DNA from 3 places in the Kitasatospora sp. NPDC023118 genome. Region 3 is predicted to be linked to each of the others. Evidence: riboswitches for the same ligand, from Rfam matches in the RefSeq annotation. Region 3 holds a riboswitch; each other region holds the start of a gene.
What was found. A riboswitch is a leader RNA that binds a small molecule or an ion and turns the genes downstream of it on or off. The one in region 3 is predicted to bind cobalamin.

Region 1 (4,270 bases), on a different contig from region 3:
AGCCCGCGAACGGGTGGGGTGCGCTGAAGGACTTCACCGACGTGGTCTACAACGGCAAGCACCTGGTCTACGCGTCGAACGTCACGGGGTCGTCGTACGGCTCGATGGCGTTCGCTCCCTTCACCAACTGGTCGGACATGGCCTCGGCCGGCCAGACCGGCATGAACCAGAACGCGGTGGCGCCCACCCTGTTCTACTTCGCGCCGAAGAACATCTGGGTGCTGGCGTACCAGTGGGGTCAGTGGCCGTTCATCTACCGCACCTCCAGCGACCCGACCAACCCCAACGGCTGGTCCGCGCCGCAGCCGCTGTTCACCGGCGGCATCCCCGGCGCCGCCCCGATCGACCAGACCCTGATCGCCGACGACCAGAACATGTACCTGTTCTTCGCCGGTGACAACGGCAGCATCTACCGCGCGAGCATGCCGATCGGGAACTTCCCCGGCAACTTCGGCTCCTCCTACACCACGGTCATGACCGACACCGTGAAGAACCTGTTCGAGGCGCCCCAGGTCTACAAAGTCCAGGGCCAGAACCAGTACCTCATGATCGTCGAAGCCCGCGGCGCGAACGAGCAGCGCTACTTCCGCTCGTTCACCGCCACCAGCCTGAGCGGTTCCTGGACCCCGCAGGCCGCCAGCGAGAGCAACCCGTTCGCGGGCAAGGCCAACAGCGGCGCCACCTGGACCAACGACATCAGCCACGGCGACCTGGTCCGCAACAACCCCGACCAGACCATGACCATCGACCCCTGCAACCTCCAGCTCCTCTACCAGGGCAAGTCCCCCACCGCGACCGGCCCCTACGACCAACTCCCCTGGCGGCCGGGCCTCCTCACCCTGCAACGCTGACCCACCTGATCCGGGGCGACGGCGATCGGGCGCGCCCGGCCGACACGCGGGCGTGCGAGGCACGGCACGAACGCCCCGCCCGCCGACCATCGATCATCGCGTGCAGAGGAACCCCAGCCGTGCGTCGGCTGGGGTTCCTCTGCACGCGGGATGCATCCGGGGTCGCTGGTTGGCACCGCGCCGCCGGTGGGGCGGGGCCTCCCTGGCCGATGGGCAAGCCCACGGGGGCCAGTGGCGGGGATTCCCAGGGCGCGCCGCGGTGCACGGGCCTCTGGACTTACTAGGACGTCCAACTATATGGTCGATGCCAGGTCCGCGGTGTCAGGGAAGCCGGTGTGAGTCCGGCACGGTCCCGCCACTGTGACCGGGGAGTTCGTCCTCGTGGATGACGGCCACTGGCAGCCAGCCGGGAAGGCCTGGGGGCGGGCGTGGATCCGGGAGTCAGGATACCGGCCGCGGGTGGTCCGTGTTTTCCACGAGGATGGAGACGACACGCATGACTCCGGGCTGCCTTTCCCGTTTCGCTGCCCCTTGCTCTGCCGTGCTGACCGTCGGGGCACAACTCCGCCCCTGACGCTGACGTCAACCGCCGAACTGCCGTAGGCGCCCACGACCGTGTGCCCGGACGGTGGCGGTGGTCTCTCCATTCCTCCTCTCCCCATCCACGATGAGAGAAGGAACCGATGGTCCGTGAACTGACCCATTTCGTCGGCGGCAAGCGCATCGCCGGGACGTCCGGCCGTTTCGGCGACGTGTACGACCCCAACACCGGCCGGGTGCAGGCCCGGGTGCCGCTGGCCGACCGGGCCGAGGTCGAGGCGGTGATCGCCGACGCCGCGCAGGCCCAGCCCGAGTGGGCCGCCTGGAACCCGCAGCGGCGGGCGCGGGTGCTGCTGCGCTTCCTGCAGCTGGTCGAGCAGGAGAAGGAGGACCTGGCCCGGCTGCTGTCCGCCGAGCACGGCAAGACCGTGGCCGACGCCCACGGCGACATCCAGCGCGGCCTGGAGGTCGTGGAGTTCGCCGCCGGGATCCCGCACCTGCTGAAGGGCGAGTTCAGCGACAACGCCGGCACCGGCATCGACGTGTACTCGATGCGCCAGCCACTCGGCGTGGTCGCGGGCATCACACCGTTCAACTTCCCGGCGATGATCCCGCTCTGGAAGGCCGCGCCCGCGCTGGCCTGCGGCAACGCCTTCGTCCTCAAGCCCTCCGAGCGCGACCCCTCGGTGCCGCTGCGCCTGGCCGAGCTCTTCCTCGAAGCGGGGCTTCCCCCGGGCGTGCTCAACGTCGTCAACGGCGACAAGGAGGCCGTGGACACGCTGCTGGAGGACCCACGGGTCGAGGCGCTCGGATTCGTCGGCTCGACCCCGATCGCCCAGTACGTCTACGCGACCGCGGCAGCGCGCGGCAAGCGCGCACAGTGCTTCGGCGGAGCGAAGAACCACATGATCGTGATGCCGGATGCCGATCTCGACCAGGCCGCCGACGCCCTCATCGGCGCCGGCTACGGCTCGGCCGGCGAACGCTGCATGGCGATCTCGGTCGCCGTCCCGGTGGGGGACGAGACCGCGGACGCGCTGGTGGCGAAGCTGGTCGAGCGGATCGCCGCGTTGAAGGTCGGCCGCTCGGACGACCCGGCGGCCGACTTCGGTCCGCTGGTCGGCCGCGACGCCCTGGAGCGCGTCCGCGGCTACCTGGACCTCGGGGTCCAGGAGGGAGCCGAACTCGTCGTGGACGGAAGGGACTTCCGCCTTCCCGGCCACGAGGAGGGCTATTTCCTCGGCGCCTCGCTGTTCGACCGGGTCACACCCGACATGCGGATCTACCGGGAGGAGATCTTCGGCCCGGTCCTGACCGTGGTCCGCGCCACTGACTACGAGGAGGCGCTGCGGCTGCCGAGTGAGCACGAGTTCGGCAACGGCGTGGCCATCTACACCCGGGACGGCGACACCGCCCGGGACTTCGCCCGCCGGGTGAACACCGGCATGGTCGGGGTCAACGTGCCGATCCCAGTGCCGATCGCGTACCACACCTTCGGCGGCTGGAAGCGCTCCGGCTTCGGCGACCTCAACCAGCACGGCCCGGACTCGATCCGCTTCTACACCCGCACCCGCACCGTCACCTCGCGCTGGCCCTCCGGGGTCAAGGAGGGCGCGAGCTTCACCATGCCGACGATGGGATGAGTACGGTGCACGCAAGCGATCTGACGGAGGACCAGCGCGCCATCGCGGAGGCGACCCGGGCCTTCGCCGACGAGTACCTCGCCCCGCACGCGGTGGCATGGGACCAGGACAAGCACTTCCCGGTCGACGTGCTGCGCAAGGCAGCGGACGTGGGCCTGGCCGGTGTGTACGTGCGCGAGGACGTCGGCGGATCGGGGCTCTCCCGACTGGACGGGGTCGTCGCCTTCGAGGCGCTCGCGACCGGCTGCCCGTCGATCGCCGCCTACCTGTCCATTCACAACATGGTCGGCTGGATGGTGGACCGCTACGGGACCGAGACGCAGCGTGCCCGCTGGCTGCCGGCGCTCTGCACCGCCGAACAGTTGGGCAGTTACTGCCTCACCGAGCCCGGCGCCGGCTCCGACGCCGCCGCGCTCACCACCCGGGCCGTGCGCGACGGCGACCAGTGGGTGCTGGACGGCGTCAAGCAGTTCATCTCCGGGGCGGGCACGTCCCAGGTGTACGTGGTGATGGCGCGGACCGGCGGCCCGGGGCCGGACGGCGTCTCCGCGTTCCTCGTGGACCGCGACGACCGGGGGCTGTCCTTCGGCCCGAACGAGCACAAGATGGGCTGGAACGCCCAGCCGACCCGGCAGGTGCTGCTGGACGGCGTCCGGCTGCCCGCTGACCGCCTGCTCGGAGCGGAGGGCGAGGGCTTCCGCATCGCCATGGGTGGCCTCAACGGCGGCCGGCTCGGCATCGCGGCCTGCTCGCTGGGCGGCGCCCAGAGTGCGTTGGAACGCGCGGTGGCCTATCTGGCCGACCGTGAGGCGTTCGGGGCCCGACTGCTGCACGCCCAGGCGCTGCAGTTCCGACTTGCCGACATGGCGACGGAGTTGGAGGCGGCGAGGGCGCTCGTGTGGCGCGCGGCGACCGCCCTGGACCGGGGCGACCGACGGGCACCGCAGCTGTGCGCGATGGCCAAACGGCACGCCACCGACACCGGCTTCGAGGTCGCCAACCAGGCGCTCCAACTGCACGGTGGCTACGGCTACCTCGCCGAGTACGGCATCGAGAAGATCGTCCGCGACCTGCGGGTGCACCAGATCCTGGAAGGAACCAACGAGATCATGCGCGTCATCGTCGCCCGCGGCCTGACCGGAGCCGCCTGATGACCGGGAACGACACCGAGGAGGTCCTCGTCCAGCGGGAGGGCCGGGCCGGGCTGATCGTCCTCAACCGGCCCGCCGCCCTGAA
Region 2 (4,270 bases), on a different contig from region 3:
CTGCCACCGGCGCGGCGCCCACGCCATCGGCGGCATGGCCGCCGCCATCCCGCGGCGCGACCCCGCCGCCAACGAGGCAGCCCTCACCAAGGTCCGCGCCGACAAGGAACGCGAGGCCGGCGACGGCTTCGACGGCTCCTGGGTCGCCCACCCCGGCCTCGTCGACACCTGCCGCACCGCCTTCGACGCCGTCCTCGGCGAGCGCCCCCACCAGCTCGACCGCACCCGTGAGGACGTCGAGGTCACCGCAGCCGACCTGCTCGGCGTCCAACGGCTCACCGCCGGCCTGCCCACCGAGGAGGGCCTGCGCTCCAACGTCGCGGTCGCCCTGCGCTACCTCACCGCCTGGCTCGGCGGCTCCGGAGCCGTCGCCGTCTTCGGGCTGATGGAGGACGTCGCCACCGCCGAGATCGCCCGCTGCCAGATCTGGCAGTGGCAGCACCACTGCACCCGCCTCACCGGCGGCTCCCTCGCCACCCCCGACCTCGTGCGGCGGCTGATCGACCGGGAGCGGGCCACCCTGCTCACCGAGGGATCCGACCCCGCACTGGTCGACAACGCCGTGCGGATCCTCGAGGAGACCTCCCTCGGAAAGGACCTCCCCGCCTTCCTCACCACCGAGGCCTACGCCCGCCACCTCGTCCGAGTCCGCGCCGCGGCCTGAGCCGCCCGCCCTGTACGGAGGCAGCCATGAACGAGATCCGACGGGTCGCCGTCGTCGGTGCCGGGCAGATGGGCTCGGGCATCGCCGAGGTCTTCGCCCGCGCCGGCCTGGACACCATCGTCTGCGAGAAGGACCCAGCCGCGCTGCGGGCCGCCCGCAGCCGCATCGACCGTTCCCTGCACCGCGCCGTCGACCGCGGCCGCATCGACCCGACCGACCGTGAGGACACCTGGGCGCACCTGCTGTTCGCCGACGACCTGGAGGCGCTCGCCGACCGCCAGCTCGTGATCGAGGCCGTCGTCGAGGACGAGGCGGTGAAGACCGACGTGCTCACGACCCTGGACAAGGTCCTCGCCGACGAGGACGCCGTCCTGGCCACCAACACCTCCGCCATCCCCGTCACCCGCCTGGGCATCGCCACCACCCGTGCCTCGCACGTCCTCGGCCTGCACTTCTTCAACCCCGCCCCCGTGATGCCGCTGGTGGAGCTGGTCTCCTCGCTGCACACCGACCGGGCCGTGCTGGAGCGGGTGGAGGCCTTCGCCCGGGACCCCCTCGGCAAGCACGTCATCCGCTCCCGCGACCGGGCCGGCTTCGTCGTCAACTCCCTGCTCGTGCCGTACCTGCTGTCCGCGATCCGGATGGCCGAGGCCGGCCACGCCACCCCGGAGGACATCGACGCCGGCATGGTCCACGGCTGCGCCCACCCCATGGGCCCGCTCCAACTCGCCGACCTCATCGGCCTGGACACCGTCGAGGCCATCGCGCAGTCCCTGTATGAGGAGTACAAGGAGCCGCTGTACGCCCCGCCGCCGCTGCTCTCCCGCATGGTCGAGGCCGGACTGCTCGGCCGCAAGAGCGGCCGGGGGTTCCACCGGCACGCCGACGGCTGAACCCCGTCGACCCGAGGCAGCGGGTGCGGCTAGGGTGGGCGGTGCAGCTGGTTCGCCCCGTCCGCCAGGCGGGATGCGTCGCAAGAGGGAATCCGGTGCGAGTCCGGAACTGCCCCGCAGCGGTGAGTGGGAACGAAAGCCGTCAACAGCACTGGGAGCCCCGGCGGGCCCCTGGGAAGCGACGGCCGGTAGGAGCCGGTACGGCCGAAAGGCCCGGCGTGCCCACGAGTCCGAAGACCTGCCACTGCCCGTGCGCCGCGGCGGCGCACGGTCTCACCGGGACCTCGTGGGCGGGTCGGCGGCGGCACGGGCAGGGCGGACGTCACCGTCCCCGGCCCGCTCCTTCGCGCACCCCGCCCGGCGGGGTCCATGCGAACTCGCGAAGGAGAGTTCCGTGACCCGCACCACCGTGTACCCCACCACCCCGCACCGTTCGGCGGCGACCGTCCACGGCTACCCCAGGCAGGGGCCGAACCGCGAACTGAAGCGGGCCGTCGAGTCGTTCTGGGCCGGTCGCAGCTCCGCCGCCGACCTCCTGACCACCGCCGCCGAGCTGCGCCGCGCCGTCTTCCGGCAACTCGCCGAGGCCGGGTTGGGCGAGATCCCGAGCAACCACTTCTCGCTCTACGACCACGTCCTGGACGCCGCCTGGATGGTCGGCGCCGTCCCGCCCCGCCACGTGAAGGCCGCCACGGACCTGCAGCCCGGTACCCCGGAGCACACCCTCGCCGTGTACTTCGCCATGGCACGCGGCACGGAGGGCGCCGAACCGCTGGAGATGACCAAGTGGTTCGACACCAACTACCACTACCTCGTCCCCGAACTCGGCCCCGACACCGTCTTCCGCGCCGACCCCGGCAAGCCGCTCACCGAGTTCGCCGAGGCCGAACTCCTCGGCCTCACCACCCGCCCGGTCCTGCTCGGCCCGATCAGCTTCCTGCTCCTCGCCAAGCCGGCCCCCGACACCCCGGCGGGCTTCCAGCCCCTCACCCTGCTCGACCGGCTCCTCCCCGTCTACGCGGAGATCCTCGCGAGCCTGCGCGCCGTCGGCGCCGACTGGGTACAGCTCGACGAGCCCGCGCTGGTCCGCGACCAGCCGCCCGCCGTCCTGAACGCCACCGCCCGCGCCTACCGCGACCTGGCCGCCGTCACGCACCGGCCCAAGCTGCTCGTCGGCTCCTACTTCGACGCCCTCGGCGACGCCCTGCCCGTCCTCGCCACATCACCCGTCGAAGGCCTGGCGCTGGACTTCACCGGCCCTGCCGCCGCCAACCTCCCCGCCCTCGCGGCCATCGGAGGACTACCCGGCAAGCGCCTGGTCGCCGGCGTCGTCGACGGCCGCAACATCTGGGCCGCCGACCTCGAAAAGGCCCTCGCCACCCTCGCCACCCTGCTCGGCCTCGCCGACCACGTCGACGTCGCCCCCTCCTGCTCCCTGCTGCACGTACCCCTCGACGCCACCGCCGAACGCGACCTCGACCCGCAGGTCCTGCGCTGGCTCGCCTTCGCCCGCCAGAAACTGGACGAGACCGTCACCCTCGCCCGCGCCCTGGGCGAGGGCCGCGACGCCGTCGCCCCGCAGTTCGCCGCGAACCGCGCCGCCCGCAGCTCCCGCACCCGCTCCGCGCTCACCCACGACCCCGCCGTCCGCGCCCGCTGCGCCGCCACCACCCCCGCCGACAGCCACCGCGCCGCTCCCTACCCCGAGCGTGCCGCCGCCCAGCAGGCCCGGCTCGCCCTGCCGCTCCTGCCGACCACCACCATCGGCTCCTTCCCGCAGACCGACGCGCTGCGCGCCGCCCGCGCCCAGCTGCGCACCGGCCGCATCGACGCCGCCACCTACGAGCAGCGCATCGAGGCCGAGATCCGCGAGGTCATCGCCTTCCAGGAGAAGGCGGGCCTGGACGTCCTCGTCCACGGCGAGCCGGAACGCAACGACATGGTCCAGTACTTCGCCGAACAGCTCACCGGCTACCTCGCCACCCGCCACGGCTGGGTGCAGTCCTACGGCACCCGGTACGTCCGGCCGCCGATCCTGGCCGGCGACGTCTCCCGCCCGCACCCGATGACCGTCGACCGGTACCGCACCGCCGCCGCGCTGACGGATCGTCCGGTCAAGGGCATGCTCACCGGCCCGGTCACCATGCTCGCCTGGTCCTTCGTCCGCGACGACCAGCCCCTGGCCGACACCGCCCGCCAGGTCGCCCTCGCCCTGCGCGACGAGGTCACCGACCTCGAAGCCGCCGGCGCAGCCGTCATCCAGGTCGACGAACCCGCCCTGCGCGAGACCCTCCCCCTGCGCCGCGCCGCCCACGCCGACTACCTCGCCTGGGCCACCGACGCCTTCCGCCTCACCACCAGCGCCGTCCGCGCCGACACCCAGATCCACACCCACATGTGCTACGCCGAGTTCGGCGACATCCTCAGCGCCATCGACGACCTCGACGCCGACGTCATCTCCCTGGAAGCCGCCCGCTCCCGGATGGCCGTCACTGCCGAACTCGCCGGCGCCAGCTACCCGCGCCAGGTCGGCCCGGGCGTGTACGACATCCACGCACCCCGCGTCCCCGCCACCGCCGAGATCACCGAGCTGCTCCTCGTCGCTCTGGCTCGTACCCCCGCCGAACGGCTCTGGATCAACCCCGACTGCGGGCTCAAGACCCGCCGCTGGGACGAGGTCCGGCCAGCCCTGGAACACCTCACCGACGCTGCC
Region 3 (4,270 bases):
GCAGCCCGCGAATGGGTGGGGTGCGCTGAAGGACTTCACCGACGTCGTCTACAACGGCAAGCACCTGGTCTACGCGTCGAACGTCACGGGCTCGTCGTACGGTTCGATGGCGTTCGCTCCCTTCACCAACTGGTCGGACATGGCCTCGGCCGGCCAGACCGGCATGAACCAGAACGCGGTGGCGCCCACCCTGTTCTACTTCGCACCCAAGAAGATCTGGGTGCTGGCGTACCAGTGGGGTCAGTGGCCGTTCATCTACCGCACCTCCAGCGACCCGACCAACCCCAACGGCTGGTCCGCGCCGCAGCCGCTGTTCACCGGCGGCATCCCCGGCGCCGCCCCGATCGACCAGACCCTGATCGCCGACGACCAGAACATGTACCTGTTCTTCGCCGGTGACAACGGCAACATCTACCGGGCGAGCATGCCGATCGGGAACTTCCCCGGCAACTTCGGCTCGTCCTACACGACGGTCATGAGCGACTCGACGAAGAACCTGTTCGAGGCGCCCCAGGTCTACAAGGTCCAGGGCCAGAACCAGTACCTCATGATCGTCGAAGCCCGCGGCGCGAACGAGCAGCGCTACTTCCGCTCGTTCACCGCCACCAGCCTGAGCGGTTCCTGGACCCCGCAGGCCGCCAGCGAGAGCAACCCGTTCGCGGGCAAGGCCAACAGCGGCGCCACCTGGACCAACGACATCAGCCACGGCGACCTGATCCGCAACAACCCCGACCAGACCATGACCATCGACCCCTGCAACCTGCAGTTCCTCTACCAGGGCAAGTCCCCCACCGCGACCGGCCCCTACGACCAACTGCCATGGCGGCCGGGCGTCCTCACCCTGCAGCACTGACCCACCTGATCCACAGTGACCGAGATCGAGTGCGGCTCTCCGGCAAGGAGGTAAGCCGTTAACGGCACTGGCGAATCTAACTGCTGACCGACACTCGCTGCCGCGAGGAACCCCAGCCGCGCGTCGGCTGGGGTTCCTCTCTCTCGCGCACATGGACCAGGTGGCGAACGCGCACATCACCGGACTGCTGTTCGGCCCCGGGCGGCTTGCACTCAACTCCGCCCGCCGACAGCCGAGTCCAGAACGGGCCGCTGTGGTCGAACGGCTCGGTTGACCCGCACAGCACCATCTACTGGGCCCAGAGCGACCTCACCCTCAAGACCACCCAGCCGCTCACCTCGCTCACCGTGGAGCTGCGCATCGCACAGACCGGCGGCGTGCAGAACACCGGCAACTGGCGAACACTGCCGAGCGAAGACTTCACCGTCACCGTCCAGGAGTCCGGCGCTGCACTGGTCTACCGCTGGGTGCTCAAGCCGGGCCGTACCGTGCCGGCCGGGCAGCATGAATTCGCCGCCCAGTACAACCACGCCACCGGCGCGCGCAATACCACGAACGACAGCTACCGCATCGACGCGCAGACCCCGGCCGGTTCCGCCTCAGTCTGGGGCGGGTTCACCCCTGCGCCCTCGACCCGCCCTTCACCGACTTCATCGAAGTGATCACCGGCATGCGCAAGGGCGAAGCCTCGGCCTGCACTGGGACGACGTCCACCTCGACGAGGACGTACTGTTCGTCCGCTACACCCTCTCCTGCGTCGACAACCGCCACACGCACGATCCTCGAGCTGTGGGTGCCGGCGGAGGAGTTGGACGAGTTCAACCGGCACATCGTCGGCCGCATCGAGGTGGTGCACGAGTTCCGGCCGCAGCCCCACGTGGAGGCGAGCCTGTGATGGTCTTCCGCTGTGTGCACTGCAACCAGCCCCTGACCGAGTCATTGACGCTGCTCGCGCCGTTCCCGAGGCGGCCCGAGCCGGAGCAGCGGGAGGCTGTTGGGTTCGTGGTGTCCGCAGTTGGCTGCCGACGTCTCGTATGGCCGGTGGAGGTCCTTGAGCCGGCCAGCACCTGCCTGACCATGCCTGATACCTTGCCATCGCCGTGGTGTTCGGGAAACCGGTCTGATTCCGGTGCGGCCCTCGCCACTGTTGCCGCGGAGTTCCGCGGCCCTCGCTGACCGGCTTGCCCAGCGGTCAGGGCCACTGGGCGGGCTGGAAGAGCCGCCCGGGAAGGTCGGCCGCGGCGCGTCGATGCGGAAGCCAGGAGACCGGCCACGGCGCGACATGTTCCACGAGGGTTTTGGAGAACACGTGCCCAACGGTCAGCCACGCCCGTTCCGTTCCATATGTTCCGTTCGTCCCACAGGTCCGATACGTGTCGGCCGGGCAATCACGGCCTTCCTGTTCATCGGCGCGCTCGGAGGTTGCGCGGGCGCCCCCGCGCCCGTCGCGTCCGGCGGGGCGACCGAAGGCGCCGCGCAGGTCAGCGTGGACAACTGCGGGACCACCGTCACGGTCGGCGCGCCGCCCGGCCGGCTGGTGACGCTCAACCAGGGCGCCACCGAGGTGGCCCTGGCCCTCGGCCTGCAGTCCCGCATGGCCGGTACCGCCTACCTCGACGACTCCGTCCCGGAGAAGTGGAAGGCGGCCTACGACTCCGTCCCGGTGCTCTCCAAGGAGTATCCGACGAAGGAGAAGCTCCTCGCGGCCCGTCCCGACTTCCTGTACGCCTCCTACGCCAGCGCGTTCACCGACAAGGTCGCGGGCACCCGGGAGGAACTGCGCGGCCAGGGCATCCCGTCGTATGTGTCCCCGTTCGGCTGCTCGGACAAGAGCAAGGTGGCGCCGACGACCTGGCAGGCGGCGTGGGGCGAACTGAACGACGTCGCCAAGGTCTTCGGTGTCCCGGAGCGGGCCACCGCGATCCAGCAGCAGCAGGAGCAGCAGCTGGCCCGGTTGACGGCGACGGCTGCGGGCAAGGGCCTGAAGGTCCTGTGGTTCGACTCGGACACCAAGACGCCGTTCGTCGGCGCCGGCCACGGCGGGCCCCAGCTCGTGCTCGACGCCGTCGGCGCCCGCAACGTCTTCGCGGACCTGCCCGGTGGCTGGCAGAACGTGAGCTGGGAGAAGGTCGTCGCGGCGGACCCGGACGCCATCGTGCTCGCGGACGCGAGCTGGGACACGGCCCAGTCCAAGATCGACTACCTCACGAACGACCCGGTGCTGAGCAAGCTCACCGCCGTGCAGCGCAAGGCCTTCGTGGTGGTGCCGTTCTCGGAGTCGACCCCCGGCGTGCTGCTCGCCGACGGCGCCGCCAAGGTGTCCGCGGGACTCGGCCGACTGCACCCGGATTCATGACCACCGCACCCCACCCCGTCGCGCGGCGCTCCGGTCCGGGCCGCGCGACGGCGGCCCTGACCGTCGGTGTGGCCCTGCTGCTGACCGCCGTGCTCCTCGGCCTGGCCGTGGGCTCGCAACACGAGTCAGTCCGGACCGTGATCGACGTCGTCCTGCGCCGGCTCGGGCTGGGCGACCCGAACGTGACGCTGCTGGACGACCAGATCGTCTGGCAGCTGCGGCTGCCCCGGGTGCTGGGAGCGGCCGCCACCGGCGCCGGCCTCGCGGTCTGCGGTGCGGTGCTGCAGACGCTGACCGGGAACGATCTGGCCGATCCCTTCCTCCTCGGGATCTCGGAGGGAGCCGCGGCCGGCGCGGTCACCGTGATCGTCCTCGGCGTCGGCGTGTCCGGCGCCGTGGGCACCGGCGCGGTGGCGACGGCGGCCTTCGCCGGTGCCCTGCTCGCCGCCGTCGTCGTCCTGGCACTGGCCGGCGCGCGCAGCCGGTCACTTCCGACCGCCCGGACCGTGCTCGCCGGCATCGCGGTCGGGCAGATGTGCGGGGCCTACACCTCGTTCGTCGTGATGGTTCTCGGGGACCGCAACGCGGCGCGCGGTGTCATGGAGTGGACGCTGGGCTCGGTCGCCGGCGTGCGGTGGCCCACTGCCGTCTTCCTGATCGCGGTCGCGCTGGTCGGTGTCACGGTCCTGGCCTCCTCGGCCCGCGACCTGGACGCCTTCGCCTTCGGCGAGACCGCCGCCCGCTCCCTCGGCGTCCACGTCGACCGCACCCGCTGGGCCCTCGTCGCCACCGCCGCGCTGGTGACCGCGTGCCTGGTCGCCAACACCGGCGTCATCGGGTTCCTCGGCCTGGTCGTACCCCACGTGGTCCGTCTCGTCTGCGGCCCGCGGCACGCCCTCCTGCTGCCCGTGTCGGCGCTGGTGGGCGCGTCCCTCCTGGTGGGCAGCGACATCGTGGCGCGCTCGCTCCTGCCCGACCGGGAGATCCCCGTCGGCGTCATCACGGCCGGGCTCGGAGCACCCTTCTTCGCCTGGCTGCTGTGGCGCCAGGGGCGGACCGAC

Region 1: another riboswitch for cobalamin. It lies ahead of ACZ3UD_RS20110 (CoA-acylating methylmalonate-semialdehyde dehydrogenase); the one in region 3 lies ahead of ACZ3UD_RS31135 (ABC transporter substrate-binding protein).
Region 2: another riboswitch for cobalamin. It lies ahead of metE (5-methyltetrahydropteroyltriglutamate--homocysteine S-methyltransferase); the one in region 3 lies ahead of ACZ3UD_RS31135 (ABC transporter substrate-binding protein).

The regions. Positions count from the first base shown of each region.
Region 1 is NZ_JBVHHW010000014.1:140,571-144,840, reverse strand. Features, by position in the region: gene ACZ3UD_RS20115 (non-reducing end alpha-L-arabinofuranosidase family hydrolase) at 1-851, shown strand, start outside; cobalamin riboswitch at 1,131-1,323, shown strand; gene ACZ3UD_RS20110 (CoA-acylating methylmalonate-semialdehyde dehydrogenase) at 1,535-3,034, shown strand; gene ACZ3UD_RS20105 (acyl-CoA dehydrogenase family protein) at 3,031-4,185, shown strand; gene ACZ3UD_RS20100 (enoyl-CoA hydratase/isomerase family protein) at 4,185-4,270, shown strand, end outside.
Region 2 is NZ_JBVHHW010000027.1:80,974-85,243, forward strand. Features, by position in the region: gene aceB (malate synthase A) at 1-664, shown strand, start outside; gene ACZ3UD_RS29335 (3-hydroxybutyryl-CoA dehydrogenase) at 691-1,557, shown strand; cobalamin riboswitch at 1,606-1,801, shown strand; gene metE (5-methyltetrahydropteroyltriglutamate--homocysteine S-methyltransferase) at 1,952-4,270, shown strand, end outside.
Region 3 is NZ_JBVHHW010000032.1:6,516-10,785, reverse strand. Features, by position in the region: gene ACZ3UD_RS31145 (non-reducing end alpha-L-arabinofuranosidase family hydrolase) at 1-853, shown strand, start outside; gene ACZ3UD_RS31140 (hypothetical protein) at 1,060-1,515, shown strand; cobalamin riboswitch at 1,938-2,142, shown strand; gene ACZ3UD_RS31135 (ABC transporter substrate-binding protein) at 2,340-3,209, shown strand; gene ACZ3UD_RS31130 (FecCD family ABC transporter permease) at 3,206-4,270, shown strand, end outside.